DNA from 3 places in the Paenibacillus sp. EB106-04-04-XG159 genome. Region 2 is predicted to be linked to each of the others. Evidence: predicted binding sites of a transcription regulator. Region 2 holds the regulator's gene; each other region holds the start of a gene.

Region 1 (11,084 bases), on a different contig from region 2:
GACCGCGAATTTAGAAAAAATGTTGGCGAATACATACCCGTAATACATGCTGGAAAGCTGCATATTGGCCACGGCCTGTGACGTTGCATGAATCATCAGAACGGCTAGAATGGCAATCGCCCTGTAGAAAGATAGGTACTCTATCTTCTCTTTTCTCATGTAAATGAACAACCCCTTCTATAAGCTTAGAGCTATCTATGGTAAGTAAAACGAGGATACGGCACATATAAGTGCCAATCAGGACAAACTATGTATAAACCAGCGCCATCCTATATCATATAACGATGATGCGAGAATGTCGTTAAAAGTTCGACATAGACTGAGTATAAACCTGCAAAACTTACTAATTTTTTGATTGGGGTAATCGCACGTAGGGAAAGCGCCGCAAATAATTAAAATAAGACGCTCTAACCTGCAACATTTTCCAAATCAAGCCCGTCTAGTCATTAGTTAAATATTCCAATTGAATCGGTATCGGAGGGGTTCTCATGAAGAAAGGGTGGAAGCGCCCATTAGCGGCGGCAGTGCTGGGGGTTGCGCTTATATTCGGAGCAACTGGCGGGTTGGGCTGGAGCCAGCCTAGCGTAGTAGAAGCGGCAGGTGAAAGCATGCGTAATGTAGTTTCGGTTAATGGGATCGGAAGCTTGGAGCTGGATCCAGATATTGCATATGTGCATATGGGCGTCATGGCTAATGCTGAAACGGCAAGCAAGGCACAGGAGTTGAATGCGGCTGCATTCAATAAGGTGTATAAAGTGCTGACAGAGACATACGGCATTAACTCGAAGGATATCAAGACGACGGAATTCACTGTTCAGCCGCAGTATCAGTACAAGGAGAACCAAGAGCCGAAGGTTGTCAGTTATAACGCCGAGCATATGATCAAGGTAAATTATCGCGACATGAAGAAGCTTGGTGAGATGGTGGACGCGGCATCCAAGGCGGGGGCTAACCGCATTAACTCCATCAACTTTGATGTGGAAGATCAATCAAGTGCTGAGACTGCAGCATTAGAGCGGGCCGTTCAGCATGCGAAGAAGAAGGCGGAGGCGCTTGCGAAGGCTGGAGGACGTCAACTGGGCGCGGTGATCTCCATTACGGAAACGAGCTCTGATTATCGTCCGGTGCAGATGAACTATGACATGCTGGCTGCCAAGACGGAATCTAAGGCGATGGATTCAGCTCCACAAGCAGGACAAGTGCAGCTGCAGACGAGGGTGCAGATTGATTTCGAATTGAAGTAAGAACAGGTTAATGCGATAGTCTAACTTAAGCACCAATATATGAAATAAGCATGAAGGCTCCTGATGCGTCAACGTCGGGAGTCTTTTATTTTTAGCCAAAAATGCTTTAAATTAGGGGATAATTACCCTTTAGATGCTACAAATACATGAAATTCTAGCTAATTCATGTATGGATATGTCGAATTTACACAAAACTAGTTGTAAGAGCAGGCAAAACAATGTATATTGAATATGCAAAAAAATTATGCTGGGACGAGTAAGCCATACCAATGGATATGGCTTTTTTTAATGATATTGTATGACGTTGTCTACCGACGACGGGAAGGGGTTGATGTACATGATTGGTCTGGAGAATGTGGAAAAGCATTTTGCTGGGCACCCCGTTGTTCATCCCTTGTCTTTGACAATCGATGAGGGGGAGTTTTTAACGCTGCTCGGACCGAGCGGATGCGGAAAAACGACGATACTTCGCATGATTGCTGGATTTGAACAACCAACATCGGGTATTATTCGGCTCGATGGAGAAGATGTTACCCAATTGCCGCCGAACAAGCGGAATTTGAACCTGGTGTTTCAACATTATGCATTGTTCCCGCACATGACTGTGCAGGAAAACATTCAGTTTGGTCTGAAGATGAAGAAGATTCCGGCCGCTGAACAGAAAGAACGCATCGCTGAAGCGATCCGATTGACGCAGCTTACAGCGTTTGCGAACCGATACCCGCATCAATTATCCGGCGGTCAACAGCAGCGTGTAGCGATTGCTCGCGCCATCGCGAATAAACCGAAAGTACTGCTCCTTGACGAGCCGCTTGGCGCACTTGATTTGCAATTGAGGAAGAATCTGCAGGCAGAGCTGAAGCAGCTTCAGCGCAGTTTGGGAATTACATTCGTATATGTAACGCATGACCAAGAAGAAGCGATGATGATGTCCGATCGAATCGTTATTATGAATAACGGTCGTATTGAACAGGTCGGTTCTCCAAAAGTTATTTATGAACGCCCGGAGACGTTGTTTGCAGCTACGTTCATCGGTGAGAACAATATCTTCCATGAAGACAAGCTATTTTCTGTTCGTCCTGAGCGTGTACGCGTATTAACGGATATCGAAGATGCTCCAAGACGCGGTACGATTCAAGATATCGTTTATCTCGGCAATATTCATAAATTAATAGTTCATCTAGATCAAGAGCAAGTCAGTGTTACGAGCGTACTGGACTTTACAGATACGCGGGAATGGGCGATCGGCCAGCAAGTTAGACTGACTTGGGATCCACAGGATGAGGTGACGATCGGGTCATGAAGAAGCGCACATTAGGTATTGCCTCACCTGTCCTGTTGTGGTTTGGTTTCTTCCTAGTCATCCCGATGATTGCGGTGTTTGTCATCTCCTTCATGCAGCGTGACAACCTAGGAAACATCGTGTGGAACTTTACACTTGACAATTATGCGCGATTCTTTGATCCGCTGTATCTCGGTATTTTCTGGGATACGATCGTGTTGTCTATAGTAACGACAGTTGTGTGCTTATTGATCAGTTATCCGCTGGCGTATTACATTACTACAGTCGGTCCTAAGGCTCAGAAATTTTGGCTCATCGGCATAACGATCCCATTCTGGATCAATTTCCTCGTCCGTACGTATGCTTGGGTTATGATTCTGCGGACACAAGGATTCCTGAATTCCGGATTGATGAGCTTAGGAATTATCGATGAACCGCTGCAATTGCTCTATACGAAGGGCGCTGTACTGCTTGGTATGGTGTACACCTTCATTCCATATATGGTGCTGCCGATCTATGTTGCCTTGGAGCAGATGGATCGTCGCCTGCTGGAAGCGGCAAGCGACCTGGGCGCGTCAAGCTGGCGCTCCTTCTGGCACATCACGCTTCCTCAGACGAAGTCTGGTATTATGACTGGCTCGGTACTCGTGTTCGTTACGACGACCGGGATGTTTGTTGTCACCGATATTCTCGGCGGCGCAAAGTCACAGATGATCAGCAATGTTATTCAGAATCAGTTCCTAGGCGCACGAGACTGGCCCTTTGGTTCTGCGTTGTCGATCATCTTTGTTATCAGTTCGCTTATCATTATAGGATTATTCAACCGCGCCATGCGTTCTAAGTACGAAGCATCTAAGGAGGCGAGGTCATGAAGACAGCATCTAAACGGAAGAATCCGCTGTTATCCATTCACTCGTACCTGATGCTCGCCTTTATCTATGTGCCCATTCTGCTGGTCATTATCTTCTCATTTAATGATTCGAGAATGAGCACGGACTGGGAAGGCTTCACTTGGCACTGGTACGGCTCGTTGTTCCAGAATGACAATGTGCTGGAAGCGCTCAGTAACAGCTTGAGCATCGGATTCACTTCAACTATTATTTCGACAGTGCTTGGTACGTTGGCAGCATTAGCGCTGCGCAATATGAACAGCAAAGCGCGAGTCAGCTTCGGCGGTCTGATGTATCTGCCAATTGTTGTACCTGAGATCATTATGGGCTTGTCGCTGCTGATCCTGTTCAGCCAGCTTCATGTCCCGCTGGGTAAGCTGACGGTTATGATTGCGCATGTTACGTTCAGCACTTCATTCGTATATGTTATCGTATCTTCAAGATTGGAAAATATGGGTAAGCAATTGGAAGAGGCGGCCAGTGATCTCGGAGCGACAGCTTGGCAGACGTTCCGGTATGTCACGCTGCCGTCAATCTGGCCGGGCATTGCGGCTGGAGCGTTGATTGCGTTCACGCTCTCCATTGATGATTTCATCATCAGCTTCTTCGTAGCAGGTCCGAATTCGACGACTCTGCCGATCTATATTTACAGCTCAGTGAAGCGGGGGATCTCGCCTGAGATCAATGCGCTGTGTACCATTATGATTTTTGTCAGCATATTGCTGATTCTTCTGGCACAGTGGCTTCTAAACCGCGGTCAGGGGAATAAGCGCAGCTCCGTGCTGCCATTCTAATACTTTATTTTTTCTAGGAGAGGGGTAGTAAATTGAACAAAAAATGGTTTGCGGTCGTATTGGCCGGATTGTTGGCACTTACTGCGCTTACGGGTTGCGGTGAGAAGAAAGAAACACTGAATTTGTATAGTTGGGTTGACAACTTCGATCCGGACATGATTAAGAAGTTCGAAGAGGAGTATAACGTCAAGGTTAACTATTCTTATTTTGCTAACAATGAAGAGTTGCTGGCTAAGATTAAGGCTGGCGGTTCGGATTATGATCTAATCCAACCTTCGGATTATATGGTTTCTAGTATGATTAAGCAGGATCTTCTTGAGCCGCTTAATATGAACAATATTCCGAATTTCCAATACGTTGCAGACACGTTTAAGGACCCTGCATATGATCCAGGCAATAAATACTCCATTACTTACACATCAGGCGTTACCGGCATTGCGTACAACACGAAGTACGTGAAGGAAGAGATCGACAGCTGGGCTGATCTGTGGGATGAAAAATATAAAGGTAAAGTGCTGCTTCTAGACGACAACCGTGAAATCATCGGTATGGCGCTGAAGAAAGCAGGCAAGTCTAACAGCTCCAACAGCGAAGAGGATATTCTAGCTGCTGTAGAAGATCTGAAGAAGCTTGTGCCTAACGTGCTTGCGTTCGATACGGACAGCATCAAGCAGAAGATGATGCAGGAAGAGGGCTGGATCGGCACTGTGTGGTCCGGTGATGCGGCATTTATCGCTGCTGAGAATCCAGATGTGAAGTTCGTTGTGCCTAAAGAGGGCGCTACGATCTGGTCGGACAACTACGCGATTCCAAAGGGCGCGAAGAACAAAGACCTTGCTGAGAAGTTCATCAATTTCATGCTGGACCCAGAGAACAGCGCGAAGAACTACGAAGCGATCGGATACAGCAACCCTGTAACGGAAGCGAAGAAGTATCAAAGTGAAAAATACAATAGCAACACAATGATTAACTTGTCTGAGGAAGAGCTCTCCCGCACGGAGTGGCTCCTTGACGTAGGTGACAAGATTCAATTGTACGACCGTCTCTGGACCGAGTTGAAGAGCGGACGTTAAGCCTTAATCATACGTGAAGCGAATAAATAATCCCTTGCTTAGAGCCTGGTCATGAGGTTCTGGACAAGGGATTTTTGTTTTTTGCTACTTATAGCTTGTCAGTCTTTATGAAATTTTAAGGTTCAATTCAGTTTGATTTAATGTAAGGGCGTTATTCTAATAGTGGACCGAATGACAGATGACGATTTTCAAGGGAGGGTTGCCGCGCTAGTTCATATCCTTGAGTAGTGGGATTTGATCCGATGATCAAGGGATCCGTTTTATCTTTCTCATGGTTTACAGTTTACCCCTAGAACATATATTGACCGCATCGTCTCGTGAAACGATGCGGTCCTTTTTTTTTGTATTGGTTATGTTTGATCAACAATGTTGTATCAAGTACAACATAATGAGCTGTTCATGATCTAATCCCATCGTATTGTTGTACAGAATACAACAATGTCTAGCAATTAAGCATGAGATGAGGGGATTGAGGGTATTTTGTTGTATAACGTACAACAATATTCCTATTATCGTGGATCATTGTAAGTATTGTTGTATTCCGTACAACATTAATTGTTAGTCCTGCAATTCACTGAGATGACGGTGGAGGTACGGCTTCGGGATGATAATACGGCATTTGTAAATGAGCTTAGTAAAATAGAAGGCGTGCAGGACGTGTCCTTAGTCAATTATTCTGGGGATTATGCGCAATAACTGAATGACGAAAAAGCAAAGGGTTGTCCCTAAAGTCATGAAAATGACTTAGGGACAACCCTTGTGTTAACTAGGGGGAGCCGCTGCTATGAAAAATCCCTCCTGAGTATAACGGTTTGGAGTTAATTCCAAACTATACACTTAAGAGGGATCATATCAAGCTAACTAAATCTGCATCGTCTTTTCCAGCACTTTATCAACAAGACCATAGGCTTGCGCTTCATATGCTGTCATAAAGTTGTCGCGGTCTGTATCTTTCTCAATACGCTCCAACGGCTGACCTGTGCGCTCGGACAAGATCTGGTTCAACTTATCGCGCATCTTCAGGATGCGGCGAGCGCGAATCTCGATGTCGCTTGCTTGACCTTCTGCTCCGCCAAGCGGCTGATGAATCATAACTTCGCTGTTAGGCAGCGCGAAACGCTTGCCCTTCGCGCCGGCATTCAGCAGGAACGCGCCCATCGAAGCAGCCATACCGACACAGATCGTAGAAACGTCTGGTTTAATGTGCTGCATCGTATCGAATATCGCCATGCCCGCTGTAATTGAGCCGCCAGGGCTGTTAATGTAAAGATGAATGTCCTTCTCCGGGTCATCTGCTGCTAAGAACAGAAGCTGAGCAATGATGGAGTTAGCTACTACATCGTTGACCGGTGTTCCCAAGAAGATGATGCGATCCTTTAATAGACGAGAATAAATATCGTAGGCACGTTCGCCGCGATTCGTCTGTTCGACAACCATAGGTATTACACTCACGAATACCCCTCCTCAGCTTCAATATAAACCATTAATGTGACCCTTAAACGGTTGAACATTAGAAACATTTCCTCTAAGAGCCATAATCCTATAATAACGAAAATGAAGGTAAAAGTCAAAGATAGTCAAACTCTAGTTTGTCCTTAAAAATGAAAAAAACACCTCTAATCTTCTCCCTATGCGTGAGGAGAGGATCGAGATGCTTTCGATCATAGTAGCCTTCAATATTCATACGTTAACTTCATTATCAGGCATCAACGAGAATGGTATGGCGCGCCCGCAAGGAATCGAACCTTGATCTCAGGCTCCGGAGGCCTACGTCATATCCATTGGACCACGGGCGCTTACAACATCCTTCTTACAAAAATGATGCATTTTTAATTATAGTGGAATCATGCTAAAAGTGCAACCGTTAACTTTTTATGGAAGGATGCCATTAATGAAGTGTATTCTTTATGTCGTTAACTTGAGTCCGATAATGCCCGTTACGATACAGAGCAGAAACATGATCTGAGTGCGGTTGTATTTCTCCTTGAACCAGAACATGCTTACTAATGTAATGCCGACTGCACCGACTCCAGCCCATACCGCATAAGCGACGCCTGCAGGAATAACCAGCATGGCCTGCGTAAGGCAGAAGAAGGATAGAACAAGACCCAGAGTCATCACGATCAACGGCGTCTTTCTCTTGAATCCATCTATATATTTCATGGCGATAACGGATATGATTTCTTCAAGACCTGCGAGAATTAATAAGAACCATTCCATAATTAAGCTTCCTCCTTATCCTTTGTTGACAGCTTCATGCCAATGATGCCGATAAGCAGAAGAATCAAGAAAGCGATCTGAGGTAGGGAATAAGGCTCCCCGAGCATGACACCCATAACATAGGTGCCTATCGTACCAATCCCGACGAACACCGTGTACGCGATCGCGACAGGCAGCTTCTTATAAGTCTGAATCAGCAAGACATAGCTGATGGTGATCAATGCGAATATTCCAACCCATTCCATGGGTGTTGAAGCGTACTTTAGCCCTGTTGCCCATACAATCTCAAGCGCTGCGGCTATAAGAACTAGAATCCAAGCCAAAATCATCTTCCTCCATTCATGTTGTTTCACTAGTCTGCAGCGGATGAAGATTAAAAACGATAAACTTATACGGTTCGAATCACGCCTAACGAACGTTCCATTGCTTGCAGCAGTGTTTCCTTAATGATGTTAATGTCCTCTTTTGATTTACCTTGAGGGATGTCTACAAAATGTGCAGTCTCTGCCGAAACCTCTACCATGTTGATGAGCATGCGCACCATATAAGGAATAGGGTAGTTTACTTCAATTTCCCCTTGGTCCAACGCTTGCTGAACTTGTTCTCGGAACCAGGTGTAGTACGGTTCATAGATCTCCTCCCATCGTGGGAAGGAATGATGATAAGCGAGTCCGGAATAGCACAGCAAGATAACTTCCTTAAAGACCGCGTTCATCTCAAAGGTTGCATTTATAACCGCACGCAGCTTGTCCGACAACTTGGATAACCCAGCAGTGTCTTGCTGGATGCGGCTGAGCAGCTGCTGCAGGATATGGTCTGCTATGGCGGGAACGAGATCATTCTTTGTTGGGAAATAGAGATAGAATGTCCCTTGCGCTAATCCCGCGCGTTTGACGATACCGCTGACAGACGTTTGTTGAAACCCTCTTTCCATAATGAGCGACAGGGATGCTTGAAGCAGCGCTTCTCGTTTCACTTCTTGTTTAGGTTTCAATAAACAGTTCCCCCTCAAAAATGACTGACAGTCATTCATTTATATTCTAAGTCTATGCTTCTTACACGGTGATGTCAATTTCGGTTAATCATGACTAATCACGGTTAATCTTGATTATCGGTGATAGGCAAACCATACGGATGGATTTCCTCCGACATGCGCCTGCTTCCTTCATTAAATTTTCACAAGTTAAGGGTGGGTATGCACATTCCACATGCCAGCGGGATAACCCTGGAATCCCTTGTTGCAGCAGGGATGAATAAGTTTGGAGCTAATAGCCCATTCTAGATGCGGGATACTTGCAACTTGAAGGAAATTTAGGTAGAATAGTGGTGGGACATAAAATGTGACAGAGGGACATTTTGAGTCCAGTCATCATCTACACAGTTTCTGGGAGTGCAGGAGTGGAGAGAATTGCGTGAATGGTTAGAGATAAATAAACGTCTGCTGCCCGACCTATTGGAACTGTTAAAGAAACGCTATACAATTCTGTACCAGATCATGATGTCAGATATGATTGGTCGTCGAACATTGGCTGCATCCTTACAGATGACAGAGAGAGTATTGCGGGCCGAAACCGACTTGCTGAAAGCGCAAGGTCTCATCGAGACAGAGACCGCCGGTATGCGTATCAGCGAGGAAGGACGCAAGCTTGTCTTGCAGCTTGAACCGCTCATGCGGGAATTGCTTGGTACGCGTCACCTGGAAGAGGCTATTCGCGAGGCCTATGGGTTGAAGCAAGTCATCGTCGTTCCCGGCGATTCCGACCTCACCCCGGCAGTCAAGCAAGAATTGGGCGGAGCAGCATGCAATGTCCTCATTCGGTGCATAAGCAAAGATGATGTAATTGCTGTAACCGGCGGATCCACATTGGCCGCTGTAGCAGATCAACTAACGAACTCAGCACCCCATAAGGGGAATTGGTTCGTACCTGCAAGAGGCGGTTTAGGTGAGAGCTTGGAATATCAAGCGAACACGATTGCTTCTATGATGGCGAAGCGATACGGCGCACAGTATCGATTGCTGCATGTGCCGGATCTGATAAGCGAAGATGCGTATCAATCGCTGAAGCAAGAGCCTAACATTCAAGAGCTGTTGCGTGTCATTCGCGAAGCCAGAATCGTCATTCACGGCATTGGCGACGCGCTTATTATGGCGAGACGTCGCAAGGTCGATTCGAATACGATCGACTCCTTAAAGAGTGAAGGCGCAGTGGCCGAAGCATTCGGTTATTATTTTGACCGTGACGGGCATGTTGTACATACGATGCTCACATTGGGATTGCGTCTAGAAGACATATCCCGCACAGAGGTCGTGATCGCCGTTGCAGGCGGTAAGAGCAAGGCAGAATCCATCACCGCTGTATTGAAGGCTGGTCATGAGAGCATACTCGTGACAGACGAAGCCGCAGCGAATGAGATTGCCAGACTAAGTGGTCTCGACGTGCCTACAAGCCGTCTTGAGCAATAAATAACATTTCAAACACAAGGAAATGGGAGGAATCATCAATGGTTAAAGTTGGTATTAACGGTTTTGGACGTATCGGTCGTAACGTATTCCGTGCAGCATTGAACAACTCTGAGGTAGAAATCGTAGCAATTAACGATCTTACAGACGTTAAGACGCTCGCTCACCTGTTGAAATATGACACAACTCAAGGCACTCTTGATGCAACTGTAGAAGCTAAAGAAGGCGCTTTGATTGTTAACGGTAAAGAAGTTAAAGTATTCGCTGAGCGCAACCCAGAAAACCTTCCTTGGGGTTCTGTAGGCGTAGAAATCGTTGTTGAATCCACAGGTATCTTCACAGCGAAAGAAAAAGCACAACTTCATATGCGCGACACAGTTAAGAAAGTTATCATCTCCGCGCCAGCTTCTAACGAAGATATCACAATCGTTATGGGCGTTAACGAAGATAAATATGATGCTGCTAACCACAACATCATTTCCAATGCATCTTGCACAACAAACTGCTTGGCGCCATTCGCTAAAGTAATCAACGACAAGTTCGGTATCGTTAAAGGTATGATGACAACTGTTCACTCCTACACTAACGACCAAAGCGTACTTGACCTGCCGCATAAGGACCTTCGCCGTGCTCGTGCAGCAGCTGAAAGCATCATTCCTTCCACAACTGGTGCAGCTAAAGCAGTAGGTTTGGTTCTTCCAGAACTGAAAGGCTTGTTGAACGGTATGTCTATGCGCGTACCTACACCTAACGTTTCCGTAACTGACCTCGTTGTTGAACTGAAACAAAACGTTACAGTTGACGAAGTTAACGCAGCTCTTAAAGAAGCAGCTAACGGAGCTTTGAAAGGTATCATGAACTACTCCGAATTGCCGCTTGTATCCCGTGACTACAACGGTGACCCAGCATCTTCTACAATCGATTCCTTGTGCACTATGGTTGTAGGCGACAACATGCTGAAAGTAGTTTCCTGGTACGACAACGAGTGGGGCTACTCCAACCGCGTTGTTGACTTGGCAGCTTTCATCGCAGCTAAAGGCCTGTAATATCATAGCTTAAACAATCAAAGAGGGGACACCGCCGGAGAAACCCGTGAGGGTCCCCTCTTTTATTCCATATA
Region 2 (11,084 bases):
GCCAGCTTCACCAGCTTGCTGTCAACTTCCGATATCTCTTCGAAATCGCCTTCGTAGATCAATACCTTGACCTCAAGCTCTTTCTGAATCTTGTTCAGAATGTCGAGCCCGCGTCTTCCTCGGTTGCGCTTCAGAAGATCCGGCGAATCTGCAATATGCTGCAATTCCTCCAGCACGAATTCCGGTATAACAATCGTACCTTCTATAAAGCCAGTTTTACAGATATCCGCAATCCGGCCATCAATGATGACGCTTGTATCCAATATTTTATGTTCCTCAAACCGGTATTCGGATACTTCTTCAGGTAATGGAGTGCGCAGTGACTGAACCCATGGGGCAACATCATCCAACTTCCATCGTGACATCTGTAATCCGGTAACCCCGCATCCGATCGTGATGAGTACCGCAATTACATTTCCAACCACTCCAAAATGACCCAATAATGGCACAAGCAGTGCCGCAAAGCAGAGTCCAATTAAAAGTCCGCACGTATAAATCATTAACTGGTTCATAGACATCTCAGCTACTTGATCGCGAAATGCTTCCCACAATCTTTGCATCGGCACCATTAAAGTCTGACATAGAATCATGCCGAGAATGCCTCCGCCTATAGCCCACCATACGAGTCCGGACGACCAACTATCTACTGCTCCAGACCAATTAAGTGAACTTGCGATTATATTCTTATGCATTTCCATGCCCAACCAAGCGCCAATGACCCCAGATATTGCCATTGTCGTACGTTTTAACATGAATCTCCACCTCCTCCATTTTTATAATCACATCCTTACAATTATGACCAACTGAATGGAGTCCTAATCCGTTTCTGTAGATAAATTCCAAATTGATCTTGTTGATAAATGGTAATTATTAGTTTTATAATGAGATTAGTAGCACATAATTCACGATGCCCATGACCCTTAAGTGCGCCTTTCCATAAGCCGCACCATTACATGAATAGAGGTGGAATTGAAATGAGTACTCCTAATTTGCAAATGTTTCAAGAACAAGTCGCTGACTTACTGCTTCGCCATCGGAGTTTATTAGACGTACTGTCCAAGTATGGGCAATCAGACGCTTCCGTGAATCGCGCGGTGACAAAGGCTATAACGGAATGCGGATGCTTGGAGGTTCACGCGAAGCGACAACCATATAAAGAGGAGATGGATATTCAAGAAGCGAAGCATAGCATGGAGAGTCATGTTCAAGGACATCTGTGTGAGAACTGCAAAGATGTGATTCGAACTGAGCTGGGGAAACATATATTCTACATGTCGGCATTGTGCAATCTGCTGGATATTAACCTCGATGAAGTCGTGGAGCAGGAATCCAGCAAGTGCTCTACACTGGGGATCTTCAACTTGTCATAATCATGCGGTTTGGCAATACACAAATAGGGCTGCGTCCTCGAACGAGGATACAGCCCTATTTCAACTTCTAGGAAGAATGCTTAGATACTAGGTCTTCGGAGTCCTTGCGGGACTTTCGACGACGTCGGTTGAGCATTCTAACGTTTTTTTTTAAACCGAGCAGCGCGTATAATACGAGCGGCACAAATATCAGTTTAGGGGTCTGTTCCGGCTTCCACAGCGCAATAGCAACTGCGAACGCGATCACAAATGGAGTAATCCAGATCGCCTTCTTCGGAATACCGACCTTCTTGAAGTTCGGATAACGAACCGTGCTGACCATCAGATACGATACAAGCAGCATAGCCACAATGAGATATGGAGCCGCAATATCATCGCTGAACAGCGCTAGTGTACATACGACACCGCCTGCTGCCGGGATGGGAAGGCCAACGAAATAGCCGGGGACGCCATCAATAACATTAAAGCGGGCAAGTCGCAATGCGCCGCATATCGGGAATATGGCAGTCACGATCCACGCCAATGCCGGCGGGTTCACTTCACTAAGCGCTGTCACATACATGATAAATGCTGGTGCGACCCCGAAAGAAATAACATCGGATAATGAATCCAATTCCTTTCCGAACTCGCTTTGCGCATTCAGTGCTCGAGCCACTCGGCCGTCAAGACCGTCCAACAGCATCGCGATAATGACCATTAGCGCTGCCAAGTTATAATCATCATGAAACGCAAGCATAATGGCAATGATTCCGAGAAACAAGTTACCGATCGTAAACAAGCTCGGAATTGACTTTGTAATCATAGGTTCACCTCTGGATTTACTATGCCCAACGTCTGTAATTTCATATGTGGTAAATAAGATCTAAGATTAAATCTGTCTGTCAATAAATACCTGTTCTTGGATTCGCTTCAGACCTTCCTTGATGGTGCGGGCACGCACTTCACCAATTCCGTCAACTTCGTCCAGCTCTTCGATCGTCGCCATCATCACTTGAGGCAGCGAACCAAAGTTGTCGACCAGATTCTGAATGACGACGTTCGGCAAACGCGGGATCTTGCTCAAGACACGATATCCTCGCGGTAAGATAGGCTCATCTTGAGTAGCCTGCGTAGCCGGGTATCCAAGCATACGAACCAGATGATGGGCGTCAAGCAGTTCATCTTGCGTACATTTCTTCAACTGTACAAGAATGTCGCGAATCTTCTCATCGCTATTCTCACGAGCATAGTCCTTCAGCAGCAGCCATGCATCGTCTTCCGTGTTGCTCACAAGCTCTTCCAGCTGCATGCTGATCAATCTGCCTTCGGTTCCAAGTTCGTTGATGTAACGCTTGATCTCCATCTTAATACGTAACACCATCTCAATGCGTTGCATAACATTGACAACATCATACAATGTTACCAACTCTTCGAACTCCGAGGCGGTTAAATTGGTCAAGCCTTGAACAAGAACAACTTTATATTTTTCCAATGTCTGAATCGCTTGGTTCGCCTTCGTCAGAATGACGCCAATTTCTTTAAGCGAATAGCGCAGGCTTCCTTGGTATAGCGTGATGACATTCCGCCTCTGGGATATCGACACGACGAGCTTGCCTGTCTGCTTCGCCACACGCTCCGCAGTACGGTGTCTAATTCCCGTTTCAATCGACGGTATGGAGGAGTCAGGAATGAGCTGAGTGTTCGCATACAAAATACGTTTCATATCCTCACTCAATATGATGGCACCGTCCATCTTAGCAAGCTCATATAAGTAACTCGGTGTAAAATCACAGTTAATGGAGAAGCCTCCGTCTACAACTTCCATTACTTCAGGGCTGTATCCCAGAACAATCAGCGCTCCCGTCTTCGCGCGCAATACGTTCTCCAGTCCTTCGCGAATCGGTGTACCCGGCGCAACAAGCTTGAGTAAGTCGTTGATGATATCTATTTTATTCTGCGTCTCTTTCATTCTCTATATATGCCCCCTAACTTAACGCCGCAGTCAATGCTTCTGCAACGGTATTCACTCCGATGATCTCAATATTCTTAGGCTGTGTCCAACCACGTAAGCTATTCTCAGGCATAATAATTCGCTTAAAGCCGAGCTTCTCTGCTTCCTTCACTCGTTGTTCCGCTCGTGAAACAGCACGAACTTCACCAGTCAACCCAACTTCGCCAATAACGACATCAAACGGTTGGGTCGGCGTATCACGAAAGCTTGAGGCAATCGCGACAGCTATTGCTAGATCCACAGCAGGTTCATCTAATCGGATACCGCCTGCTACGTTCACGTACGCATCTTGATTCTGAAGGAACATCCCCATCCGTTTCTCCAACACAGCGATAATAAGCGCCAGTCGATGATGGTCGATTCCAGTCGCCATTCGACGCGGTGATGGAAAGTTCGTCGCTGCAACCAAGGCTTGCATCTCAACGAGTACTGGACGAGTTCCTTCCATACTTGCTACAACGATAGAACCGGAAACACCAAGCGGCCGTTCTTGCAGAAACAGCTCTGAAGGATTCTTAACCTCAACAAGCCCGCCTTCGGTCATGTCGAATATCCCCATTTCGTTCGTAGAACCAAAACGGTTCTTCACAGCGCGCAGAATCCGATACGAATGATGTCTTTCACCCTCAAAATAAAGTACGCAATCCACCATATGCTCCAACAGGCGCGGTCCTGCAATCGCGCCTTCTTTGGTCACATGACCCACTAGAACGGTAGCAATGCCCCTGCCTTTGGCTATTCGCATAAATGCGCTCGTACATTCCCGAACCTGCGCAACACTTCCTGGCGCGGATTCTACTGAAGGCTGGTAAACCGTTTGAATCGAGTCAATGATCAGGAAATCCGGCTTCATCGCATCGATTGCTTCTTCAATATATTGCAAGTTCGTTTCACTTAATACGAATAATCGTTCCGACAAGGATCCCAGCCGATCCGCTCGAAGCTTGGTTTGACGCATGGATTCCTCGCCAGATACATACAATACCTTCAAGCCGCTGCCAGCGACCGCATTCGATGTTTGAAGCAGCAGCGTGGACTTACCGATCCCAGGGTCACCGCCGACCAGAATGAGCGAGCCCGGTACGATTCCGCCGCCCAATACTCGATCCAATTCGGATATCGTGGTACTGACGCGCGGTTCACGACCACTTTCTATATGTATGATGGGTTGTGGCTTTTCTTTCGTCTGGGTGAGGGTTGAGTGTACGCCGGAGGTCTTAACGACGGTTTCGCGCTCTTCCACCATCGAATTCCATTCATTGCATCCCGGGCACTTGCCCATCCATTTGGGGGATTCATATCCACATTCTGCACAATAAAACTTGGTCTTGACCTTGGCCATGACAGCCAACAACTCCTGTCTAAAAGCTCAATAATTTCAAGTTTACCACTTTTAAAGAGTGGAGGAAAGAAGTGAGACAAAAAAACGGGTCCAAAGGACCCGTTTTTCGCTACTTAATATAAGGAATTGACCGTTTTTCGTGAATTATCACCGTATTTGAGCTCTTATGTTGTAACTTCAGGCTTAACTTCATTGTTGAGGACGACCAGCTGTCCTTCCTGCTCATCAATCGTTACCGAATCTCCCTTAGTAATAGTGCCTCTCAGGAGCTCTTCGGACAATCGATCCTCGATGTGCTTCTGGATCGCACGACGAAGTGGACGAGCGCCATAAGCCGGATCATAGCCTTCCTTAGCCAAGAAGACCTTCGCTTTATCTGTGAGCGCAAAGTTGATATTCTGTTCGTTCAGACGCTTCTTCAGATCGTCTGCCATCAAGCTGACAATCTCACCGATATGCTTCTCATCGAGAGAGTGGAATACGATAATCTCGTCAATTCGGTTCAAGAACTCAGGGCGGAAGCTCTTCTTCAGTTCACCCATGACTTTATCCTTCATGTTGTTATAATCGCGACCGGAATCCTCCGATGCCGTGAAACCAAGTGTCGTATTGCGTTTAATGGCTTCAGCGCCGACGTTAGAAGTCAAAATGATCAACGTGTTGCGGAAGTCTACAATTCGTCCCTTGGAATCCGTCAAGCGTCCGTCTTCCAGCACTTGAAGCAGGATGTTGAATACTTCAGGGTGAGCCTTCTCAATCTCATCCAACAGTACGACGGAATAAGGCTTGCGGCGTACTTTCTCGGTCAATTGTCCGCCCTCTTCATAGCCGACATATCCTGGAGGAGCCCCCACTAGACGCGAAGTGGAGTGCTTCTCCATATATTCAGACATATCGATGCGGATTACGGCGTTCTCATCACCGAACATCGACTCGGCTAGCGCTCTAGCCAGCTCTGTCTTACCAACACCAGTAGGTCCAAGGAAGATGAAGGATCCCATCGGACGCTTCGGATCCTTCAGACCCGCGCGTGCGCGACGGATTGCGCGGCTGACTGCTTTAACAGCCTCGTCCTGACCAATTACGCGCTTATGCAGAATATCTTCCATCTTCAGCAAGCGTTCCGTTTCTTCTTCCTTCAGCTTAATAACCGGGATTCCCGTCCAGTTCGCTACGATCTGAGCGATGTCCTCGGTTGTCACCTCGGAGTCCATGCGACCTTGCTTCTCTTTCCATTGGTTGCGCACAGTTTCAAGCTCTTCGCGCATCTTCTGCTCCGTATCACGCAGAGCAGCAGCTTTCTCGAACTCTTGGCTTTGTACGGCAGCATCCTTCTCCTTGCGGATATCCTCTAGTCGCTGCTCAAGCTCCTTCAGATTCGGCGGTACCGTATATGAATTCAAGCGAACCTTCGAACCGGCCTCATCGATCAGGTCGATCGCTTTATCCGGCAGGAAGCGGTCTGTGATATATCGATCAGACAGCTTAACCGCATGCTCAATCGCTTCATCCGAGATCTTCACACGGTGATGCGCCTCGTAACGATCACGCAATCCCTTTAGAATCTGGATCGCTTCTTCCGGAGTAGGCTGATCAACCGTGATCGGCTGGAAACGACGCTCCAATGCAGCATCCTTCTCGATGTATTTGCGGTATTCGTCCAGTGTCGTCGCACCGATACATTGCAGTTCGCCGCGAGCAAGGGACGGCTTCAAGATGTTAGACGCATCAATCGCGCCTTCTGCGCCGCCCGCACCGATCAACGTATGCAGCTCATCGATGAACAATATAATATTTCCTGCTTGACGAATCTCATCCATAATCTTCTTCAAGCGATCTTCGAATTCACCACGATATTTCGTTCCGGCTACGACAGATCCCATATCCAGCGTCATTACACGCTTATCACGCAATGTTTCGGGAATCTCATTCTGAATGATCTTCTGCGCCAGACCTTCTGCGATCGCGGTCTTACCGACCCCAGGCTCGCCGATCAATACAGGATTGTTCTTCGTACGGCGGCTAAGCACTTGAATCACGCGTTCAATCTCCTTGCCGCGGCCGATAACCGGATCAAGGTTGCCTTCCTTCGCGATCGCCGTCAAGTCGCGCGCTAAGCCGTCCAGCGTAGGCGTGCTTACATTTTGCGGCGTGCCATGATGGCTGGACACCGCTTCGCTGCTGCCGAGAAGCTGGAGCACTTGCTGGCGCGCTTTGTTCAAGCTGATGCCTAAGTTGTTAAGCACGCGTGCGGCCACGCCTTCACCTTCACGGATTAGGCCAAGCAGGATATGCTCTGTACCGACATAAGTATGGCCGAGCTTGCGCGCTTCATCCATCGACAGCTCGATGACTTTCTTCGCGCGCGGCGTATAGGCAATATTCGTTGGCTGCTCTTGACCGCGGCCGATGAGCGATTCCACTTCGTCCTGAATTTTATCGAGACTCAAACCTAGAGCGACCAGCGCTTTCGCGGCAATTCCTTCACCTTCACGAATCAAGCCGAGCAATATATGCTCCGTACCGATATTGTTGTGCCCCAAGCGGACTGCTTCCTCCTGAGCCAGCGCCAGTACTTTCTGAGCTCGTTCTGTAAATCTACCAAACATCATCCACTTGCACCTCCATATAAATAAATAATTAATCTTTCAATAAGAACAAACTTTAGTTATCGTTAAAAATCATATTTCAACCATTCTGACGTTCCTTGCTCAGCATCTCACGAACGAGACGAGCACGGTAAATATCGCGTTCTTCCGCATTCAAAGCTCTGTTATAAATATGCTGCAGGAAGCCAGGCTGGCTCATTACCATTAATTCATTCAACATTGTAGGGGATACTTCCTTCAATATCTGAAGATCTGATCCCAAGCGAATATCGGACAAGCGCTGCGCGGCTTCCTTAGACTCCATAATTGCCGCATGCTTCAAAATACCGTATGAGCGGCACACCTTATCCGTGATTCGCGTGATACTGTCTTGACGAAGCTGTTCTCTGGCATTGCGTTCATGCTCAATAATCTGCTTCACGACTCCATACAGATTATCGATAATTTCCTGCTCCGTTTGACCAAGCGTGATCTGATTCGATATCTGAAACAAGTTGCCGATCGCTTCACTGCCTTCACCATACAAGCCGCGAACCGTAAGTCCGACTTGAGATACAGCCTGCAAGATCCGGTTAATCTGCTTCGAAAGCACAAGTGCGGGCAGATGCATCATAACGGAAGCGCGAATACCGGTGCCCACATTCGTTGGACAACTAGTCAGATAACCATGCTTCTCATCAAAGGCATATTCCACCTGCTGTTCAAATATATCATCAATCACATTGGCTGCTTCCCATGCTTCTACAATCTGAAGTCCTGGGTACAAGCATTGAATGCGAAGATGATCCTCTTCATTGATCATGATGCTGACAGATTCATCATCCTTAAGGATCAGTCCGCCGTTGCGCGACTCACTCGCCAAGTTCGGGCTAATCAGATGCTTCTCAACCAGCACCTGCTTCTCCATATCATTTAAGTCAGACAACCTCATCATCTGAAAATGTCCCAGCGCTTTAAACTCAGGAGTCTCTCCCACCTTCGTTAATAGCATTAACGAATCCTGAGACTGCTGATTAGTCGCTAACAGTGGAAATGGCAGCCCATGTATGTTGCGAGCGATGCGGATACGGCTGCTAATGACGATGTCACTATCTGGTCCTGTTCCGCGCATCCAATCGCTTATCGGCTGTTCCATAAAAGAATATGTGGTCATTCGCTACCTCCTCCTTTAATGAAACGGAGTTCTGTCTTGTACGATGAAGTCCATGTATAATCTGCTGAAACAAAGAGAAGAGAATAGCAAGTTCAAGTTGTACTTTAATGACTATTCAGACCATCATTCATTGGATGCCTGTGTATCTGTAGAGCACAACCCTTGCTCCAAATCGCGAATCCGGTCTCTCAATTCCGCTGCCTTCTCAAACTGTTCATGTCGGATGCTTTCATGAAGCTCATGACGAAGCTCTTCCAACTCACGCTTCTGTTTCATCAACCCGCCGCTGCGTCTTGGTATCTTCCCGACATGTCTTATGTTCCCGTGAACTCGCTTTAGTAAAGGATCCAAGCGTTCACCAAATGATACATAACAATGGTCGCATCCGAAGCGTCCCATCTTACTAAATTGTGAGTACGATATCCCGCAGTTATCACAGCGAGCCGTCTGCGCCTTGGCAAGCGGTTGTCCAGCTGTATTCGACTGTGAAGCTCCACCTGTTAAATCAAAATCAAGCAAGCCAGACAACAGATTATGAATGGAGAATCCGTTAGGCGCGCCTGGGATAAGTTCGCCTTTCTCACGAGCACAGCTCTCACATATGTGAATCTCCGTCTTCTGACCGTTAATAATCTTCGTAAAATGCAATGTAGCCGGCTTCTGACCGCATTGTTGACACAACATCTAATCGTTCCTCCTCCTGATCCAGCGTAATGAACGCTTTGTTGTTCAAGCTCTGTGAACGCTTGTGTCCGTTACTGACTCTTCAACCTGATGCCATCCTTGCGCGCAGCTATAATTTGGATTGACCCAGCAAGGTCAGCAGCATCGCTCTTAGCAATCGAGCGCGTATCTCATCTCGATAAGGAAGCTTCAAGGCAAGGGTATCGCGAGACATAGCTGCACGAAGCAGATTAGCCTCTCGATAGGTGATGACCTCAGCATCTTCCAAACGATATATGAGTCCCTCCGCCGACTCCTGACTTATACAGTTGCCAATGGTATCGCACACATGGGTCTGAATCGCTTGCTGAGCTGGAAGGGATATTCGCTGAATACGAACATAACCGCCGCCGCCTCGCTTACTCTCAACCAAGTAGCCCTTTTCAAGGGTAAAGCGTGTATTAATCACGTAATTGATCTGTGAAGGTACGCATGAGAATTGCAGCGCAAGATCGTTTCGTTGAATCTCAACTGCACCCTCTTGACTATCCATAAGCAACAGCTTTAGATGCTGCTCAATGAGATCGGAGATGTTTCGCATGTTCACTCTCCTTCCCGTCTATGTTACTCACATCATGTCCCGCTGAAGAGAGATATACCTATATAAGGTTTAACCATCTTATTGATTGGTTATTCGATTAAGGTCAGTATTCGTTGACTTTGACTTTCTTTGACCTTGACTATATTATATGCCATTTCATTATATTTGACAATATTATTTATGAAGTGTATCTGGGTGGGTCAGCGTGCGGTCCAAGCAGAACATCTAAAAAATGTCCAGATGCAACACGTGACTCCACTGCATATTAACTCATACACGGATAGCTTGGCTAAGATGCAGCCAGTGCACATAGTTCGACCAATGATGGTAACACGGTATTTCCCTGTTACAGGGTGTCCGGCACTGCAGGATTCAGATATAACAGGGTAAAACCCTCTTACATAAGTAATCTCAAGTGGAAAATGGGATTAGCGTGTGAGATAACTGGGTTTATCCCGGTTAGAGCGAGCGGCATACCACTGGTTTACTAAGATAACGGGGAAATTACCTCTTACGGAGTAACTAAGGCGATCCCTCAGGATTAAATGAGTGAGGTGATGCTGCTGGAGTACTTGGGTTAGAGCTCGGTATACGATGCGATATCTGTCGGAAGGTCACAAGGGAGCGCAGGAATATTCTTAAATTTCTAGTATATTCGTCATTTGGTCGTATACAGCAAGCGGGGAGATTCAACTGTCATATGCTAATCCACGTCAAATTATAAACACACTTATGCACAGATGCCTTAAATATAGCTCTGAAATTTCTTTTGGGCCGTTTGGAAAATGTGAACAATCGAGGACATTTCCACAAATGGTGGATAAAAAGTGGACATGTGAGTGGATATGTTACTAAGTTTCAATGGATATATAGATAAATAGGAGGATCTATACTGTTAAGAAAGTTATGCACATGTGGAAAGATTGCGAAAAATAGCGAATTGTTCCTCACTATGTGAATAGTTATGGGATGATTGGAGATCAACATCAGCCTGTTGCGCTCGACGCTGAACTGCTTTCGTAGAACACCTTTATCTTGTTTGACCAAGCCTTCTTCTTATGTCGTGTGCTTGTTGTTGAATTAACTGTATTTTGTGCAGCTAGCATGTAGTTGCTGTATGTCGACCGAGTGCTAACTGCATAATGTACATCTATTTTCGCTGCACGAGAACTCATTGTCCAATTCTGACTGAAATAAATGCACGAAATGCAGTTAATTTGTGTTTTAGGACCGTCATCCGTGCAATTAGATGCACAAAATGCATCTAACCCGTGTGGTGCAGGCATTGCACATACAGGTATCCACCTATGTGGATTCGACCTCATGAAAGCCTTACATCAATCCTGCCACATAGAA
Region 3 (11,084 bases), on a different contig from region 2:
ACAGTGATTATACTTGGTGGATTGGAATACCTTTTGTACTAATGTTCAACTTAAAATATCTCTTTAGACAACAAAAAAAACCCCGACATGTCGGGGTCTTGTGTAATTAAGTATGGCGTCCCAGGAGGGATTCGAACCCCCGACCGACGGCTTAGAAGGCCGTTGCTCTATCCAGCTGAGCTACTGGGACATATGAGCTTTTTTTGAAGAACATTTATGATCTTATCAAAATTACAGTTGTTGTGCAATAGAAATTGAATAATTTATTGTTTTTCATATTGTGGGAAATGGGTAAAGTGATGGTAAGTACGTATGTTTGCGTCTCAGCAGAAGTCAAGCAGATTATGGTATAATGCAGGAATACGGCGTTATTTTATGAAGGAATGGTCACTATAAGAAGTGACGGGCTATCTTCAATAAATACAATACATAACAAGTAAAAGCAACTTCCAAGTAAAGGCAGGTGTTACTTATTACAGACAGAGAAGAAGAGCATGCCCGAAAACATAATGTTGTCTTATTTCCCAAAACGTATCAGTATTATCAGGTAGAATTGACGCGACTCCTCGAATCGGAACGATATGCTGAAGCCGCGGAGCTTCTGGAATTTTTGCTGCAATTCGATGGGGAAGAGGAAGATACTCGCAGTGAATGGAGTGCGTTGTATGATTGGCTTCAAATGGTGTTTCCGGAACTAAGGAATCGGAGTGAAGCGCAGGCACATACCACACATATGGAGCAGGATGAGACAGAGCTTGAGGAAGAATCTGAGGAGAAGCTCTTGCAAGCTCAAGTCGCTAAGAAGCTGCGAACGGACGACCAATATGTTCGTCGCTTATTGGATTCACTCAAGGATATTACATTAGATGAACGCAAATGGCTGGTGCTGGAGCAACTGGCTAACGTCGATGATGAGGATCTGAATGATGACCTTATATTCTTAATGGAGAGAGAGACGCTTCACCCGCTCGTACAATTTGGTTTGCTGCAGATACTCAAGCGAAGAGGAGCGACTGGTGCGGTTACGTTCTGGCGGACAGGTGAGCAGATTGTCGTTCATATAGAGCGCACTCCGATGGACTATGCCTCATTTCCAGACAAACTGCGATTGCCCGCTCAATATGTCCATGATGTGGCAGCCCTGCGAGAACCTTCTTTAGCCTATTTTGCTGAGGAGATGTGGCAACAATTTCTAAGAGCCATCTACGGCTCAGTGTTGTATGATCAATTGCAGGACAATGATAATTCGGATACGAATGTTTGGGCTGCCGCACTGCACAAACTAGTCGCTGGATTCCTTCATCTGGAAGAGGAAGAGACTGAGGTGAAGCGCATGTACGCGGTCAGCGACGAGCAAAGAATGCGTTATGATCAGGCGTTGAAGAAATTGATGAAGGCGCGCTGAAACTATAGTACGATCCGATCATTATGCGTATATATGAGTAGGTACTATTCGTACAGTTTATGTGTGCGAAATCAGTGGTAGAAGGACTTGCCTTGAAAAACTATTTATTGTTCGATATAATATAGTGGTTATTCGAACGTGCAAGGGTACACTCGAGCCATGCGATCTTTTTGGAGGGGAAGGCATAAAATGAAAGCAACCTGGGAAAAAATAGAGAAGAACCTTGGGGTTCTGGAAGTAGAAGTCAATGCGGAGCGCGTAACGGAAGCGTTGGATCAAGCGTTTAAGAAAGTTCAAAAACGTGCGAACGTTCCTGGTTTCCGTAAAGGAAAAGTGCCTCGCCCAATTTTCGAAGCAAAATACGGTGTGGAAAGTCTGTACCAAGACGCCATTGATATCTTGCTCCCAGAAGTTTACACCCAAGCGATTAAGGAACAAAACATTCAACCTGTAGACCAGCCAGAAGTTGATGTTGAGCAATTCGGCAAGGGCCAAACATTCAAGTTCAAAGCTAAAGTTACAGTTAAGCCTGAAGCTAAGCTTGGCGAATACAAAGGTCTGAAGATCGAAACTGCTGCGGCTGAAGTAACAGAAGAAGACTTGAATGCTGAACTGGAGCGTGTACAGCAGCGTCAAGCTGAGCTGATCATCGTTGACGAAGATACAGCTAAGAATGGCGACACTGTAGTCATCGACTTCGAAGGATTTGTTGATGGCGAAGCGTTTGAAGGCGGCAAGGGCGAGCGTTACAGCCTTGAGCTCGGTTCCAACTCCTTCATTCCTGGTTTCGAAGAGCAATTGGTTGGTCTTGGAACAGGCGACTTCAAAGACGTTGAAGTATCGTTCCCAGAGCACTACCATGCTGAGAATCTTGCTGGCAAGCCTGCAACATTCAAAGTTAAAGTTCACGAAATCAAGCGCAAGCAGCTTCCAGTATTGGATGATGAGTTCGCTAAAGATGTCAGCGAATTCGATACGCTTGAAGAGTACAAAGCTGACTTGTCCAAGCAGCTTCAAGATCGCAAGAATCAAGAAGCAGAACAAGCTCGTGAAGCAGCAGTTGTGGAACAAGTATCCGCTAATGCTGAAGTTGAAATTCCTCGCGCTATGATTGAATCTGAGATTCAACACATGGTGAAGGATCTTGACAACCGTCTTCGCATGCAAGGTATGGACATCGATATGTTCTTGACTCTATCTGGCCAAACGATTGCTGACCTTCGTGAGCAAATGCAGCAAGAAGCTGACAAGCGCGTGAAGAACAACATCGTGTTGGAGCAAGTAGCTAAAGAAGAGAACCTGTCTGTATCTGATGAAGAGCTGGCGGAAGAACTGGAGAAGATGGCACAAGCGTACCAACGTTCTGCAGAAGAAATTCGCACGATCTTGGAGAAGAACGGCAACCTGGAGAACCTTCGTGAAGAAGCGTTGATCCGCAAAACAGTTAAATTCTTGGTAGACAACAACTAATCGCATATATTGGCTGAGGATAATACCCCCGGTTCAACAGGATAAGGCACGTCAATTTTATATTGCGTGCCTTATTTTTTCCTCGCGGTAACGGCTGTTAGATATCGAAACAACATAAACAACAGTCTTAGAACATGTGATGTTACACCTTCCTTGAGTATGGTACATGGTTGATAGGGCATACATATTTAGATAAGCATAAGATGAGTCGCGATGACTCTATTTTGCTATCTAGGCTAAGTAATGGTCGCAAGACCAGTGAAGGAACTACATATTTGCACGATCTACACTTTAATAACAGTGTGAAAATGACATTGTTGCTGGAACATGATAAAATACAATTGTATAGGATTGTAAAGCTTGATAAAGAAAAGAGGTTAGAATCATGAACCTGGTACCTATGGTAATCGAGCAGACGAATCGAGGCGAACGCTCTTACGATATTTACTCCCGATTGCTCAAGGATCGCATTATTTTCCTTGGCAGCGCCATTGATGATGACGTGGCGAACAGCATCATTGCTCAATTATTATTTTTGGCAGCAGATGATCCGGAGAAGGATATTTATCTCTATATCAATTCCCCTGGCGGTTCGGTAACAGCCGGTATGGCGATTATGGATACGATGAATCACATCAAGCCCGATGTATCCACAATCTGCGTTGGTATGGCTGCCAGCATGGGTTCATTGCTGCTGACTGCAGGAGCACCAAATAAACGATTTGCGCTTCCTAACAGCGAGATTATGATTCACCAGCCTCTTGGCGGTGTTCGCGGTCAAGCGACGGACATCAAGATTCACGCTGACTGGATTATTAAGACAAGACAGAAACTCAATCAAATCTATGTGGACCGTACCGGACAACCGCTCGAGAAGATCGAACGAGATACGGACCGCGACTACTTCATGAGTGCAGATGAAGCGAAGGAATATGGCATCGTTGATATGGTGCTCCATCCGGGCTCTTCATTGCCGAAGTAAGGAGGGAAGCGAATGTTCAAATTTAATGATGAGAAGGGCCAATTGAAATGTTCCTTCTGCGGTAAATCACAAGAGCAGGTTCGCAAGCTTGTTGCGGGCCCAGGTGTATATATTTGTGATGAATGTGTAGAGCTCTGCAATGAAATTGTAGAGGAAGAACTCGGTCATGAAGACGAGGTTGATCTGAAGGATATTCCGAAGCCGAAGGAGATCCGCACTATCCTGGATCAATATGTAATTGGTCAGGAGCAGGCGAAGAAGTCGCTGTCTGTAGCCGTATATAATCACTACAAACGAATCAACTCCCAGAGCAAGATCGAGGATGTTGAGCTTCAGAAGAGCAATATCTTGCTAGTAGGTCCTACGGGTTCTGGTAAGACGTTGTTAGCTCAAACGATGGCTCGGATCTTGAACGTCCCATTTGCGATTGCGGATGCAACTTCCTTGACGGAAGCCGGATATGTCGGTGAAGACGTTGAGAACATATTGCTGAAGCTCATTCAAGCAGCTGATTACGATGTGGAGAAGGCTGAACGAGGCATTATTTACATCGATGAGATTGATAAAGTAGCCCGTAAGTCGGAGAACCCTTCGATTACACGCGATGTATCTGGCGAAGGTGTGCAGCAAGCATTGCTTAAGATTCTTGAAGGCACAGTCGCTTCTGTTCCGCCGCAAGGTGGACGCAAGCATCCTCATCAAGAGTTCATTCAGATCGATACGACGAATATCTTATTCATTTGCGGCGGGGCATTTGATGGCCTAGAGCAAATTATTAAGCGTCGTGTCGGCAAGAAAGTGATCGGCTTTAATGCTGACGGCGGTCAGAAAGATCTGAAGGCTGGAGAATACTTATCGATGACGCTTCCAGAGGACCTGCTGAAGTTCGGTCTTATTCCGGAGTTCGTAGGACGTCTGCCAGTCATCTCTACGCTCGAGCCGCTCGATGAGAATACATTGGTTCGCATTTTGAGCGAGCCTAGGAATGCGCTGACGAAGCAGTATCAGAAGCTGCTTGAGATGGATAACGTGAAGCTGGAATTCGAAGAGGGCGCACTAGAAGCGATTGCGCGTGAGGCGATTAAACGCAACACGGGCGCACGCGGCTTGCGCGCGATCATCGAAGGAATCATGCTCGATGTGATGTATGAAGTACCTTCGCGCGAAGATATTACGACTTGCCGTATAACAGAGCAGGTTGTACGTGAACGAATCATTCCAGAACTAACGACGGAGAAGAAGAAAGAGGAAAGCGCCTAAGGGCGCTTTTCCGTCGTTCAACCGATAGGAGGGAGAATGAACATGTATTTGCGTCAACAGACTAGACCAGTTAAAGTTGGCAACCTCACAATCGGCGGGAGCAATGAAGTACTTATTCAAAGTATGTGTACGACGAAGACCGCCGATGTTGCAGCTACAGTAGCGGAAATTCTCCGCCTTGAAGAAGCTGGGTGTCAATTAGTTCGTGTAACTGTCAACAATGCGGAAGCCGCTGAAGCGATCAAGGAGATCAAGAAGCAGATTCATATTCCGCTTGTTGCAGATATTCACTTTGATTATCGACTTGCGTTGAAGGCAATCGAGAACGGAATCGATAAAGTTCGGATTAATCCGGGCAATATCGGTAAACGCGATAAGATTGAAGCGGTTGTAAAAGCGTGCAAGGAGCGAGGTATTCCGATTCGGATCGGTGTTAATGCAGGCTCGCTCGAAAACCATCTGCTGGAGAAGTACGGATATCCGACTCCAGAGGCGATGGTGGAGAGCGCTTTGTACCATATCGGCATATTGGAGGAGCTTGATTTTCACGATATCATCGTGTCTCTGAAAGCTTCAGACGTGCCGATGGCAATCGCCGCTTATACGAAAGCAGCAGAGGTAATCCCTTATCCGCTGCACTTGGGTATTACAGAGGCGGGCACGTTGTTCTCCGGTACAGTTAAGAGTGCGGCAGGTCTCGGCGCGCTGTTATCGATGGGCATCGGGTCGACGATGCGCATTAGCTTGAGCGCGGACCCTGTTGAAGAAATAAAGGTTGCGCGTGAACTGCTGAAGTCATTTGGCTTGATCACGAATGCTGCGACGCTGGTATCTTGTCCGACTTGCGGTCGCTTGGATATTGACCTGTTCTCCATCGCTAACGAGGTTGAGGCATACATTGCTAACGTCAAAGTTCCGATCAAGGTATCGGTTCTCGGATGCGCTGTTAACGGACCTGGTGAGGCGCGCGAGGCTGATATCGGCATTGCGGGCGCTCGCGGAGAAGGATTGCTGTTCCGATATGGGCAGATGATCCGCAAAGTGCCGGAGGCTGAACTGTTGAACGAGTTGAAGAAGGAAATCGACAACATTGTAGAGGTGTACGAGCGTACGGGCGAGATTCCTGGGCGCAAGCAGCATCTGCATCAATAAGTCGAGATCATGAAGTACGAATTGTAATGATACGTTAACATCAATAAAGAACCTCCAGTCACGCATGCAAATATGCGGTGAGACTGGAGGTTCTTTGCTGTTCCAGCTTAGACGCTGGCTGAAGCGGCTGGTTCAGATGCTGATTTGCCGCTTGCGGCATTCTTCTTATCCATGCGGCTAGTCCCGTTAAAGGTGCCGCCTTCTTTAATGATGAAAGTAGCGCTCACGACATCGCCGTTGAGTCTGCCGGTAGGCTCAATAACGCAGCTTCCGCTTACGTTCACATTGCCGCTTAATTGGCCAGCTACGATAAGATTAGCCGCTTGAATATTGGACGACACAGAGCCTGTGTCCCCGATCATAACATCTCTCGTACAAGTGATATCTCCGACAATCTTCCCTTCGATATGCAGATCCGTTTCGCAATGAAGCTTGCCTTCAAAGCGGCTGGCTTGTCCAACAATCGTATCTGTGCCAGGAGGTCGTTTGCTGGCCGTATTCTTATTAAACATGGACATCCTCCTACTCCTATGAACTATGAAATGTTATGGAGAAACGAGCATTGACATGGGATCCAGCGGCATATCGCGCCTAAGAATTTCAAAATGCAGGTGAGGTCCTGTACTGCGGCCTGAATTCCCTAGCTTACCAATCTGGGTTCCCATCTTTACTGCTTGATCGTTCTCGACCAGAATCTCGGACAGATGCAAATACCGTGTCGTTAGATTCGCTGTATGACGAATGATGATATAATTTCCTCTGGCATAATCGTACCCTGCTTCAATGACAGTCCCATCTGCGGCGGCCAGCACTACTTCGCCTATATTGCCTCCGATATCTAGGCCGTTATGAAACGCTTCTCTTCGATTAAATGGATCATCCCTGCTTCCAAATGTCGAAGTGATGCGTGTGGCTGTAGTAGGCCATAAAGTAGGTATTGCGTTTAATTCCTTTTTGACAACCTCAGCTTGTTTGAGTAGCGCTGGTATATCCTTATCCCATCGTAAAATAGTCGCCATCATATGATCGAGCTGCTGCAGCATGTCAGCAGTTGATGAATAAGCCGCTTGATAACCAGTAGGAGCAGGCGGCGAAACGAATTCACCTCCAACTGAATCCTGTTCTAAAGATAGCGAAGAGGGGCTTGTATGTAAGGAATGCAATCTTGGCTTCTCGCTGGATTCCGTTGATTGTTCTTCATTAGGAAGGGAAAGCTTGGTTGCGACACTTTCTGCAGATAGTTCGATATATTGCCGCAGCTGCTGCTCAAGTTTGGACACTGTATCCATTTGAGACTGCATGAGAGCAGATTCTTGATTCAGTACAGTTAGATCGGCTTCTAAAGCGGCGATTGCAGTTTGCTGCTGCTCTATCTGTGATTGCAGGGCAGTATTAAGCTCAGTGAGTTCACGATTGTGCTGAACATACATGATAAGCCCCGTAATGAGCGATATTATAAGACAGATCAACAGGATGATCACACTGATAGCGATTCGAGGAGAAAGCGAAAACTGAACAGCGGGCTGGTTCGGTCCCCGCATCCAGACCCATCTCCATGTTGTTGTTCTCTGCTTGTTCACGAAGCTTCCTCCTCATGAGCGTTGGATATATTGGTAAAAGGATAAGAGCTGTATAATCATCATGCGACAAGAATTGAACATTATTTCCATAATACAAGAAAAATTGCCAATTGAACACGATTTCATTCGACGATTTAGCAAATTTTACATACCGATCAAAAAAAATTATCACTGGTATTATGAACTTGATTAAGTTTCAATGGGGCAAAAACTTTCACTTTCCTCGAATATAGGGTAAAATCAGAAAATGTGTTATGTAAGGAAACATGACATTACACCATTAATGCGATAACTACTACTAGAAAGGGTGCAATGCATGCTGGATAAACTTAATGAATTCATTTTATTGTTCAATGATAAGATGTACTTGATGCTTATTGTTATTTTGATTGCTGCGGGGGTATGGTTCTCGTTCCGAACGGGATTTGTACAGCTCACGGCCATTGGCGAAACGTTCCGGATTCTTGTGGGGCGTGACACTAAAGATGAAGACGATTCGACAGAACCTTCAGAGAAGAAGGAAAAGAAAGGCGTTTCCTCATTCCAAGCATTTGCGATGAGTACGGCATCTCGTGTTGGTACCGGAAACCTGGCGGGCGTTGCGATTGCGATTACGCTCGGCGGTCCTGGCGCTGTATTCTGGATGTGGCTCATTGCGGTTATCGGTGCCGCTTCTGCCTTTATCGAATCGACACTCGCGCAAATCTACAAGGTTCGAGACGGTGATACGTTCCGCGGCGGACCAGCTTATTACATGGAAAAGGCGCTCAATGCTCGGTGGTTGGGAATTATCTTTGCTCTATTGATCACCTTCAGCTTTGGCTTCGTATTCAACTCTGTGCAGGCAAATACGGTTAGTGCGTCGTTTGGCGATTTGTTCAATATTAAACCTGCAACGATAGGTATCATTCTTTCCGTAATGGTCGTTCTGACGATCTTCGGCGGAGTTCAGCGCATAGCGAAGGTATCGTCAGTGGTTGTCCCAGTTATGGCGCTTGCATACATCGGGATTGCGGTAGTGGTTATGATCATGAACTATGAACAGATTCCTGAAGTATTCAGTCTCATCTTCAGCAATGCATTTGGATTCGAGGAAGCAGTAGCTGGTGGTATCGGTGCCGCTGTTATGAACGGTGTTAAACGAGGTTTGTTCTCGAATGAGGCAGGTATGGGTAGCGCTCCGAATGCTGCCGCAACAGCAACCGTAAGCCACCCTGTTAAACAAGGCTTAATTCAATCCTTCGGCGTATTTGTAGATACTCTTCTCGTGTGCAGCGCGACAGCGTTCATCATCTTGTTCTCCGGTGTTCCTATAACTGGCGAATTGAATGGAATTCAATTGACGCAGCAAGCACTTGCGGCAGAAATAGGCGATTGGGCACAATATTTCATCGGCTTTGCCATCTTCCTGTTTGCGTTCAGTTCCTTGATCGGTAACTACTACTATGGTCAGAGCAACATTGAATTTATAACGAAGAAAAAAGGTTGGCTGACTGCTTACCGAATCGGCGTTGTGGCTATGGTTATGTTCGGTTCGGTAGCGAAAATTTCGCTCGTATGGGATATGGCTGATTTGTTCATGGGCTTGATGGCTGTGATCAACCTGATAGCGATCTTGTTCCTTGGGAAGTTTGCATTTGCAGCGCTTAAGGATTATCGGGAACAGCGTAAGCAAGGGAAAGAGCCGCAATTCTACAAGGATTCTGTTCCTGGTCTGAAAAATGTAGAATGCTGGGATCGTCCGAACAACTAAAATGAATATGAAATTATAGAGCAGAGAAGCTAATTGTTTGCATCCTGCTTATAAGGAATCCGGCTAAGGGCAATACTACCAAGTATTAAACTTTGCCGGATTTTTTTGTGCCTATATTGCTTTTGATGAAGAAGCTAATGGATAAGGTACCCTTCGGGAGGATGGACAATTATGAATTTAAGTATGATCTTAATGCTGATCAACGCTTTCTTCGCGATCGTGATCGGTATATACTTCTGGAACCTGCTGCGAAGTCAGAAGTCAAACCGCAGTGCGGTTGACCGTGAATCGCGCAAGGAAATGGATAAGCTGCGCAAGATGCGCTCGATTACACTGACGAAGCCGCTAGCAGAGAAGACGCGCCCCGTGACGATGAATGACATCGTCGGTCAGCGCGACGGCTTGCGCGCGCTGAAGGCTGCGCTGTGCAGTGCCAATCCGCAGCATGTTATCGTATATGGCCCGCCGGGAGTGGGCAAGACTGCGGCCGCCCGCGTTATTCTCGAGGAGGCGAAGAAGAATCCAAGCTCGCCATTTACGCAGGAGGCGAAGTTTACGGAGATCGATGCGACAACGGCGCGCTTCGATGAACGAGGTATCGCGGATCCGCTGATCGGCTCCGTGCATGATCCGATCTATCAAGGAGCGGGCGCGATGGGGGTTGCCGGCATCCCGCAGCCGAAGCCGGGAGCGGTGACGAAGGCGCACGGCGGCATTCTGTTCATCGATGAGATAGGCGAACTACATCCTATCCAGATGAATAAGCTGCTCAAAGTGCTGGAAGACCGCAAAGTATACTTGGAGAGCGCTTATTACAATTCGGAGGACACACATATACCGACGTATATCCATGATATCTTCCAGAATGGACTGCCTGCTGATTTTCGCTTGGTAGGCGCAACTACGCGCTCACCTCAGGACATATCGCCAGCGCTGCGTTCTCGCTGCATGGAAATATTTTTTAGACCGCTGCTTGCGGAAGAAATTGAAACGATTGCCGAGCATGCGATCAAGAAGATTGGATTCCCGCCTTCGCCGGAGTCGGTCAGCGTACTGAAAAAGTATGCGACGAATGGACGCGAGGCCGTTAATATCATTCAGTTGGCGGTCGGATTGGCGCTGTCAGAGGGGCGATCGAGTGTTAATGCGGCAGATGTGGAATGGGTCATCAACAGCAGCCAGATCTCGCCTCGACCGGATCGAAAGGTAGGAAGCGAGCCTCAGATCGGTCTCGTGAACGGTCTGGCGGTGTATGGGCCTAATATGGGCGCTCTGCTGGAGATTGAAGTATCCGCGATACGTGTGAAGAACGGTCAAGGCAAATACACGATTACCGGTGTAGTTGAGGAAGAGGAGCTGGGCGGAGGGGCGCGTACGCTGCGCCGGAAGAGCATGGCTAAGGGCTCGATTGAAAATGTGCTCACCGTGCTGCGAAACAGCAGCTTTGAAACCGCTAATTACGATCTGCACATCAATTTCCCA

The links. Region 2 encodes CtsR, which represses protease genes until heat stress. Its sites were predicted from a motif close to ATGGTCAATAAAGGTCAAACA; they were not measured.
Region 1: the regulator CtsR is predicted to act here: its motif matches at 6,847-6,867, upstream of clpP (ATP-dependent Clp endopeptidase proteolytic subunit ClpP).
Region 3: the regulator CtsR is predicted to act here: its motif matches at 3,016-3,036, upstream of clpP (ATP-dependent Clp endopeptidase proteolytic subunit ClpP).

The regions. Positions count from the first base shown of each region.
Region 1 is NZ_JBYTDY010000010.1:206,905-217,988, reverse strand. Features, by position in the region: gene AC3WTP_RS14325 (acyltransferase) at 1-159, opposite strand, end outside; gene AC3WTP_RS14320 (SIMPL domain-containing protein) at 489-1,244, shown strand; gene AC3WTP_RS14315 (ABC transporter ATP-binding protein) at 1,576-2,547, shown strand; gene AC3WTP_RS14310 (ABC transporter permease) at 2,544-3,398, shown strand; gene AC3WTP_RS14305 (ABC transporter permease) at 3,395-4,210, shown strand; gene AC3WTP_RS14300 (ABC transporter substrate-binding protein) at 4,243-5,283, shown strand; gene clpP (ATP-dependent Clp endopeptidase proteolytic subunit ClpP) at 6,145-6,735, opposite strand; tRNA gene AC3WTP_RS14290 (tRNA-Arg) at 7,005-7,079, opposite strand; gene AC3WTP_RS14285 (DMT family transporter) at 7,189-7,503, opposite strand; gene AC3WTP_RS14280 (DMT family transporter) at 7,506-7,826, opposite strand; gene AC3WTP_RS14275 (TetR/AcrR family transcriptional regulator) at 7,892-8,497, opposite strand; gene AC3WTP_RS14270 (sugar-binding transcriptional regulator) at 8,912-9,967, shown strand; gene gap (type I glyceraldehyde-3-phosphate dehydrogenase) at 10,006-11,010, shown strand.
Region 2 is NZ_JBYTDY010000024.1:53,769-64,852, forward strand. Features, by position in the region: gene AC3WTP_RS21470 (PIN/TRAM domain-containing protein) at 1-752, opposite strand, end outside; gene AC3WTP_RS21475 (nucleoside triphosphate pyrophosphohydrolase family protein) at 975-1,370, shown strand; gene pssA (CDP-diacylglycerol--serine O-phosphatidyltransferase) at 1,438-2,172, opposite strand; gene disA (DNA integrity scanning diadenylate cyclase DisA) at 2,239-3,318, opposite strand; gene radA (DNA repair protein RadA) at 3,335-4,702, opposite strand; gene clpC (ATP-dependent protease ATP-binding subunit ClpC) at 4,867-7,314, opposite strand; gene mcsB (protein-arginine kinase McsB) at 7,391-8,464, opposite strand; gene mcsA (protein-arginine kinase activator protein McsA) at 8,588-9,148, opposite strand; gene AC3WTP_RS21510 (CtsR family transcriptional regulator) at 9,258-9,728, opposite strand.
Region 3 is NZ_JBYTDY010000004.1:285,766-296,849, forward strand. Features, by position in the region: tRNA gene AC3WTP_RS07235 (tRNA-Arg) at 114-190, opposite strand; gene AC3WTP_RS07240 (hypothetical protein) at 464-1,405, shown strand; gene tig (trigger factor) at 1,595-2,875, shown strand; gene clpP (ATP-dependent Clp endopeptidase proteolytic subunit ClpP) at 3,261-3,857, shown strand; gene clpX (ATP-dependent protease ATP-binding subunit ClpX) at 3,870-5,117, shown strand; gene ispG (flavodoxin-dependent (E)-4-hydroxy-3-methylbut-2-enyl-diphosphate synthase) at 5,160-6,269, shown strand; gene AC3WTP_RS07265 (bactofilin family protein) at 6,377-6,781, opposite strand; gene AC3WTP_RS07270 (M23 family metallopeptidase) at 6,815-7,849, opposite strand; gene AC3WTP_RS07275 (alanine/glycine:cation symporter family protein) at 8,169-9,602, shown strand; gene lonB (ATP-dependent protease LonB) at 9,774-11,084, shown strand, end outside.